One region of the Lactococcus protaetiae genome, then DNA from elsewhere that is predicted to be linked to it. Evidence: predicted binding sites of a transcription regulator. Region 1 holds the regulator's gene; the other holds the start of a gene.

Region 1 (4,250 bases):
TTGAATGTTTTTCCATGTATTCGCTCATATCCACGCGAATCATGCTATCCTCACTTCCAAAGACACTGTCAGCTAACGCTTTTGCAAGTTCTGTCTTACCAACACCTGTTGGGCCGAGAAACATAAAGGAACCCATTGGTCTTCGGCTGTCTGAGACACCCGATCTCGCTCGTCTAATGGCTCGTGATACTGCTGAAATCGCTTCTTCTTGTCCAACAACTCGTTTATGAAGTTCTTGCTCAAGTTTAATCAGGCGTTCACTTTCAGATTTTGTCATTTGAGTGATTGGAACTCCTGTCAGCGTTGATGCAACAGCAATGACAGCTTTGTCAGTGACTTCTTGTTTTTTGTCAGTGCTGACAGAAAATTTATTAATCTTATCAGCAATCTTTTGAACAACTTTTTCTTTTTCTCGTGATGATTTCACATCAAGTTGAATGACTGAGTCTGCTAATTCTTTTTTGGCTTCTGTCAGTTCTTTTTCGAGTTCTAATCGTTTTGTTTGTTGGTTTTTTACAGAAATTTTTACTGATGCTGCTGCTTCATCGAGTAAGTCAATAGCTTTATCAGGTAATTTTCGATTTGTCATATAACGAACGCTCAAAGTCACAGCACTTTTGATGGCTTCGTCAGTAAAGGCAACCTTATGGTAATCTTCAAATTTTTCTTTCAAGCCTTGAAGAATGGCAATAGCTTCGTCAACTGTTGGTTCTTCAACATTTATCCTAGCAAGGCGTCGCTCCAATGCCTCATCTTTTTCAATATATTTTTGATATTCATGATAAGTTGTTGCTCCTATCATTTGAAAATCACCTCGCGCAAGTGCTGGTTTCAAAATATTTGCAGCATCATTGACCGAATCCATGCCACCACCTGCACCGATAATCGTATGAAGTTCGTCAATGAAAATAATGACATCTGGGTCACTACTTACTTCTTCTACGATTGCTGTCAAGCGGTCCTCAAATTCTCCTCGAAATTTTGTACCAGCAACAACAGTCGCCATATTTAATGCCATGATTCGACTATTCATCAGACCAACAGGAACATCTCCTGCCACAATACGTTGAGCCAAACCTTCAATAATCGCTGATTTACCTACACCAGGTTCTCCAACAAGCACAGGATTATTTTTCGTTCGTCGGCTTAATATATGAATCAAACGTTCAACTTCAGCCTCACGACCAATCATTGGATCAAGCTTTCCTTCACGTGCAGATTCTGTCAAATCAGAAGAAACTGAGTCCAGAGTTGGCGTTGTGGTTGTTGCTGAAACTCGTTTAGCAAGGTTTCTTTTAGACATTGGTGTGACTGTTTTTCTAGCTTCAGGTATCTTTAGACCCGTTCGTTTTTCTAGCTCTTTTCGGACAGAAACGATATTCACTTTTTGCAATTTCAACAGTTGCAATGCAAAACCATCTTCAACTTGTAAAAGAGCATAAAGAAGATGTTCTGTGCCTACAACCTTAGCTCCATTGTGTATCGCTAAAAGTCCCGCCAATTGAATGATTTCTTCTGCTCTAGGAGAAAATCTTAGATTTTCACGTTTAACAACAACATGGCTGGATAAATCTTCCACATCAATCAATAAATCTGAGGAATCAACTTTCATTCCGGCAAGTACGCTAAAAGCAATTGAGCCAGCAGTAGTTGTCATTGCTGCTAAAATATGAGCACTTTCAATTGCACCATACTGATAATAGTAGGCATATTCTGCCGCCTTATCAAGGATTTGCTCTACTGTAGTTGTGTATTCTATATTTTCAAATTTCATCATCACGGTCCAATCTGTTTATTATACTTTTCATCATCGTTCCACGCGTGAATGGACTGATATTTCCGTCAGTAATGACAAGTAATAGTAAGTTCCCTTCTCGTTCTGTCAGTACCTTTTCATCAAAAAGATGCTGAATGACATCGTGAGCCGCCTTTACTGACAGATTGGATGGAATCTTCTGATAGAGTGCTGTCAAAAATTCATGTCGTGCCGAATAGTGATATTTTACAATTTTGATGTAGCCTCCACCACCACGTTTTGACTCAACATCAAAACCTTTTGACGCTGTAAATCGTGTCTTAATGACATAATTTATCTGGCTAGGAACAACATCAAACTGATTTGCTAAATCAGCGCGCTTTATTTCTATTTCCTGTGCTTCTTCAAGTAACCGTCTGAGATAGGCTTCAATGATATCCGATGTATTTTGAGTAGACATTTTTTCCATCCTTTCCTATTCTTTTCGTATTTGATATTCGTCTAACTTTGTTCAGAGTTCAAAGTTGGATTAACACATTCGTGCAATGATCATTTTATCGGAGCGAGTGCGTGTTATTTCCGCCCTTCGAGCTACGCTGTCAATACTCGCTACGGTGCTAAAGCATCAACGCCAAGTGGCACTGCAGACATACTGCCTTTTGCTCTTGCTAGCTTCGCTTGCTAAGCAAACGAACGTAGACCATTCGTAGAACGGCGCACAAAGTGCGTGCCTTGCGACATTGAGAAAAGCTGTGCTTTTCTTATTCGTACGTCATCTTCGCTATGTTACGCTATCCATTCGCTCTAAGCCAACAGAGCTGGCAAAGCGAAATGATTTTTAAACCTACGGTTTAAAAGTCAAACAGTATTAGTATATATTAAATCGTTTATCCTTACAATTTCTTTTGTTAAGTGAAAATTTTAGCAAAGTCACATAATACAAAATATAATCTTTGACTATTACTGACTATTATACCTAAAATTTAGGAATTTTACCAAAAGAAGCAATTTGCAAGGAACTGACATACTGACAGAAATTCTGTCAGCAAACAAAAAAGCTATCAGTGATAGCTTTCAATGATTAATTTATAATTTTTAACTTAGCAAATGCGCGCTGTCTCCGCTTCGCTACGCTGTCCATTCGCTCTAAATCGCTGAAGTGTCGAAAGTATGCATTAACTTTCCAAGACTGTCAATAAGGAAAACAGCGTTTCACTACCTCTCACACTTGATGCAATGTATCAAAGTTGCAAACGAGAAAAGCAATGCCTTTCTAACTATCAATCAACGCTGACAATTTTTACGGTCATCTCACCAACAGGTAAAGGAACATTGACTGTGTCTCCCACTTTTTTACCAATAAGGACACGTGCAATAGGTGATTCATTTGAAATTTTACCAGTAAATGGGTCTGCTTCAGCAGTACCTACGATTTGATAAGATTCTTCGTCGGTTTCACCTTCTTCGACAAAAGTTACTCTTTTACCTAGTGCCACTTCGTCTTTAGCTATTTTAGCATTGTCTACAATTTCCGCATAACGAATCATTGTTTCAACTGTCGAAATACGTCCTTCTATGAAAGCTTGTTCATCTTTTGCAGCTTCATATTCTGAGTTTTCAGAAAGGTCACCATAACTACGTGCTACCTTGATACGGTCAATCACTTCTGGGCGTTTTACGAGCTTAAGATTTTCAAGTTCAGCTTTTAATTTATCAAGACCTTCTTGGGTCATTGGGAATGTTTTTTCCATTTTTATTTTTCCTTTTTTATAAACTTTATCCAGGGATAAACTCCCGATTAAAACAATTTTTCTATTTCTCACTCATTCAAGTGAAAAATAGAAAAATCATTGCTTTATTTCAATTTATCATTAACATAAGTTTGAACATTTGCATTTTGTTCTTCTAATGTTTTAGCAAAATAGACTTTGCCAGTTGTCACATCAGCAACAAAATAAAGATAATCATTTTGAGCAGGTTGAAGTACTGCTTTGATTGAGGATAGACTTGGACTATCAATTGGACCAGGTCCCGTTCCTTGATTCGCATATAAATTAAATGGGGAATCAAGATTGGTATCAATCGTTGCATCTTGCTTCAATGTTGTTTTAGCTCCTAGCTGTCCCTCAGCATAAAGAACCGAAGAGTTAGAATCTAAAGTCATTCCCTGATTCATTCGATTATAGAATGTACCAGCAACTTGCCTACGGTCATCATCATTGTTCGCTTCTTTTTCAACCAAAGCCGCTAAACTCAAAGTTTCATTGACCGTCATTCCTTGCGTAGCAATCGTGCCATAATAAGGTGTCAACTGCGTATTCATCGCCGAAATCATACTTTCAATCATTGTTTCAACTGTTGAAGATTTTGTATATTCATACGTTGCAGGGAATAAATAGCCCTCAAGTTGATATTTCACTCCCGAACTTTTATCTGGCAAGCTGGCAAAGAGTTTTGGATACGCCTTGACCATTTTTGCAATAAAAGCAGGGTC
Region 2 (4,250 bases), 260 kb from region 1:
GCGGTCTGGGTTTGGCGCACAATGGCAATCTGACCAATGCGCAGTCGCTCAGACGAGAGCTGGAGCATGATGGCGCGATTTTTAGCTCCAACTCGGACACTGAAATCCTCATGCACCTCATTCGCCGCAGTCATCATCCTGAGTTTATGGGCAAGGTCAAAGAGGCGCTGAACACCGTGCATGGCGGCTTTGCCTACCTGATTATGACCGAGCATTCGATTTTGGCGGCGCTTGACCCGAATGGCTTCCGTCCACTTTCTATCGGTCAAATGAGCAATGGTGCGATTGTTGTTGCCTCTGAAACTTGTGCCTTTGATGTGGTCGGTGCGACTTGGTTACAAGATGTCCAACCCGGCGAAATCATCGAAATCAATGATGACGGCATTCATGTGGACCAATTTACAGACAGTACCAATCTCACGATTTGCAGTATGGAATACATCTATTTTGCACGCCCTGACAGCAATATCATGGGGGTCAACGTGCATACTGCTCGCAAGCGTTCAGGCAGAATTCTTGCCCGCGAGGCGCATATTGACGCGGATATCGTCATCGGTGTGCCAAATTCCTCGCTCAGCGCAGCCAGTGGCTATGCCGAAGAAAGCGGTCTGCCCTACGAAATGGGACTGATTAAAAATCAATATGTGGCACGAACCTTTATCCAGCCCACCCAAGAGCTCCGCGAGCAAGGCGTGCGCATGAAACTCAGCGCCGTCCGTGGTGTTGTTGAGGGTAAACGGGTCATCATGGTTGACGACAGCATTGTCAGAGGAACCACCAGCAAGCGCATCGTCCGCCTCCTCAAAGACGCAGGCGCAGCCGAAGTCCATGTCGCCATCGCCAGCCCCGCCCTCAAATATCCTTGCTTTTACGGCATTGACATCCAAGACCGCGACGAACTCATCGCAGCCAGCCACACCACCGACGAAATCTGCACCCTCATCGGCGCTGACAGCCTGACCTACCTCAGCCAAGAGGGTCTCGTCGAGGCTATCGGACACGACAAGCTCACACTTGCCTATTTTGACGGGAAATATCCTACGCCGCTTTATGATTATGAGGAGGAATATTTGGAGAGTTTGGAGAAGAATGGGGTGAGATAAAATCCATCATTACTGATAACAGATGAGAATACTGACAGAAATCTCTGTCAGTATTTTTCACAATCAAAAAGTTTGACCAATACTGACCAATCAGGTATAATAGGAATGTAGTGAGAAGAGCTCACTAAAAACTGAATGGAAAAGGAGTGAAATTGAGTTCGCCCTCCTTGAAGCTATACAATTAGATAAAATGGAACCTGCACGCTATGCAGAACCTCATTTTCCTAAATTGTTACGCTTCAGAGCAGTCGGGCTCACATCTTAATTATGGACATCGAAAAAATGACAACAACAATGCAAGAAAGTCTTGCTGCGGCGCAGCAAATTGCGCAGACGCGGCATCAGCAGGCGATTGAGATTCCGCATTTGTGGCGGATTTTTGTGCAACCGAATAGTTTTGGAGCAAATTTTTATCAGGATTTGGGGATCAATCTGGACGAATTTACGTCCGTGATTGAGCAAGAAATTGACAAGATTCCATCAGTGGAAGGCAGTTCGGTCAGTTATGGGCAAGGGCTGAGTCAAGACTTGTTCAAACTTTTGAATGAAGCAGATCAGATTGCTAAGAAAATGGGCGATGAATATCTCTCAACCGAAATCGTCTTGCTGGCGCTCTTTGAGTTGAGGCAAAATTCATTGACCCAATATCTGACAACGCATGGCGTGAGCAGACAAAAGGCTGATGAAGCCGTGAAAAATCTACGTGGAGGTGATAAAGTGACGAGTCAAAATGCAGAAGAAACTTACAAAGCGCTAGAAAAATACGGTGTGGACCTCGTACAACAGGTCAAATCGGGCAAGCAAGACCCTGTGATTGGGCGTGATGAGGAGATTCGCGATGTGATTCGCGTACTTTCTCGGAAAACGAAAAATAATCCGGTGCTGATTGGTGAGCCGGGTGTTGGTAAAACAGCGATTGTTGAGGGTTTGGCGCAACGGATTGTGCGCAAGGACGTGCCTGAAAATCTGAAAGACAAGACGATTTTCTCGCTGGATATGGGCGCATTGATTGCGGGTGCGAAATATCGGGGCGAGTTTGAAGAACGCTTGAAAGCGGTGCTGAACGAGGTCAAAAAGTCTGATGGGCAAATCATTTTGTTCATTGACGAGCTGCACACGATTGTAGGCGCAGGTAAAACCGAAGGTTCGATGGATGCAGGAAATCTGCTCAAGCCAATGTTGGCACGTGGTGAGCTGCATTTGATTGGTGCGACTACACTCGACGAATATCGTAAATACATGGAAACCGACAAGGCACTAGAACGCCGTTTTCAAAAGGTTTTAGTGACAGAGCCAACGGTTGAGGATACGATTTCCATTTTGCGTGGGCTGAAAGAGCGCTTTGAAATTCATCACGGCGTGACGATTCATGATAACGCGCTCGTGGCAGCTGCAACTCTATCCAATCGCTATATCACTGACCGCTTTTTGCCCGACAAAGCGATTGACCTGGTTGACGAAGCCTGCGCGACCATTCGGGTGGAAATGAATTCTTTGCCCACCGAGCTTGACCAAGCCAATCGTCGTCTGATGCAGCTTGAAATCGAAGAAGCAGCACTCAAAAAAGAACGCGATGATGCGTCTAAAAAACGGCTGGAAATCTTACGTGCCGAAATCGCTGAACTTCGTGAAGAAAATAATCAACTCAAAAGCCAATGGGAAGCGGAGAAAAAGGAAGTCGGCAAGATTTCTGAAAAACGCAACGAGCTAGAACAAGCACGTCATGAGCTTGATGAGGCGCAAAATGACGGCAATCTCGAAAAAGCTGCAGCGCTGCGCTATGGCAAAATTCCTGAAATTGAAAAAACGCTCAAGGAACTTGAAGAGAAGGCGAAATCTGATGATTTGAGTTTGGTGCAAGAGTCTGTCACAGAGGAGCAAATTGCCGAAGTGGTCGGGCGCATGACAGGCATTCCCATTACCAAGCTGGTTGAGGGCGAGCGTGAAAAACTACTCCATCTGCCAGAAACCTTGCACGAGCGTGTGGTGGGGCAAGATGAAGCCGTTGAGGCAGTATCTGATGCTATTATCCGTGCGCGGGCAGGCATTCAAGACCCCAATCGTCCGCTGGGTTCTTTCCTTTTCCTCGGTCCGACTGGGGTCGGTAAGACTGAGCTTGCCAAGGCGTTGGCTGAAAATCTATTTGACAGCGAGGAGCATATGGTGCGGATTGACATGAGCGAGTACATGGAAAAGCACAGTGTATCGCGGCTGGTCGGCGCCCCTCCAGGCTATGTCGGCTACGACGAGGGTGGCCAGCTGACCGAAGCCGTGCGGCGCAATCCTTACACGATTATCCTGCTTGACGAGATTGAAAAAGCGCACCCTGACGTGTTCAATATTCTCTTGCAAGTCTTGGACGACGGGCGTTTGACAGATTCCAAAGGTGTTCTGGTTGATTTCAAAAACACAGTGCTGATTATGACGTCAAATGTTGGCTCGCAGTATTTACTTGACGCTGTCAGTGCTGACGGAAAGCTGTCAGAAGAGGTCAATGAAGCCGTCATGGCGCAACTCCGTGCGCATTTCAAACCCGAGTTTCTCAATCGGATTGACGACACGATTATCTTCAAGCCTTTGTCGCTTGACAACATTAAAAACATTATCGTCAAAATGACGAGTCTGCTGACCAAACGTTTGGAAGAAATGGAAGTGACCCTTGAGCTGACCGACGAGGTCAAGACATGGATTGCCGAAAATGCCTACGAACCAGCCTATGGCGCGCGTCCACTGAAACGCTATCTGACAAAAGTTATTGAAAATCCACTCGCGAAATTGATTGTTGGTGGGAAGATTTTACCGAAATCGAAGGTTTTGGTAGAGTTGAATGATGGGCAGATTGATTTTGAGATTCAGTCTATTTCTGAATAAAAATTAGAACCGCTGAGTGCATGATTTTCAGCGGTTTTTTGCTTGCTCTTGGCTGAATAAAAAGGTAAAAAATGGTAAAATTAAAGGAAGTAAAAAGAGTTTGGAGAGAGAATGACAGCACAAAATCAAAGACAAGAACTACAACGAAATATCTGGTCTATTGCTGACCAAGTTCGTGGCGCTGTGGACGGGTGGGACTTTAAACAGTACATTCTAGGGATTTTGTTCTACCGTTTTATCAGTGAAAACTTTCAAAATTATATAGAAGCAGGTGAC

What was found. The regulator CtsR, encoded in region 1, represses protease genes until heat stress. The targets are predictions, from matches to a motif close to TTGGTCAAAAAAGGTCAAANA.
Region 2: clpB (ATP-dependent chaperone ClpB) is a predicted target of CtsR. The motif match lies at 1,173-1,193, and genes of this name have one in related genera.

What each region holds. Positions count from the first base shown of each region.
Region 1 is NZ_CP041356.1:1,215,873-1,220,122, reverse strand. Features, by position in the region: gene FLP15_RS06120 (ATP-dependent Clp protease ATP-binding subunit) at 1-1,774, opposite strand, end outside; gene FLP15_RS06115 (CtsR family transcriptional regulator) at 1,764-2,216, opposite strand; gene greA (transcription elongation factor GreA) at 3,037-3,507, opposite strand; gene mltG (endolytic transglycosylase MltG) at 3,612-4,250, opposite strand, start outside.
Region 2 is NZ_CP041356.1:1,473,105-1,477,354, forward strand. Features, by position in the region: partial or broken gene purF (amidophosphoribosyltransferase) at 1-1,103, shown strand, start outside; gene clpB (ATP-dependent chaperone ClpB) at 1,371-3,974, shown strand; gene FLP15_RS07175 (type I restriction-modification system subunit M) at 4,086-4,250, shown strand, end outside.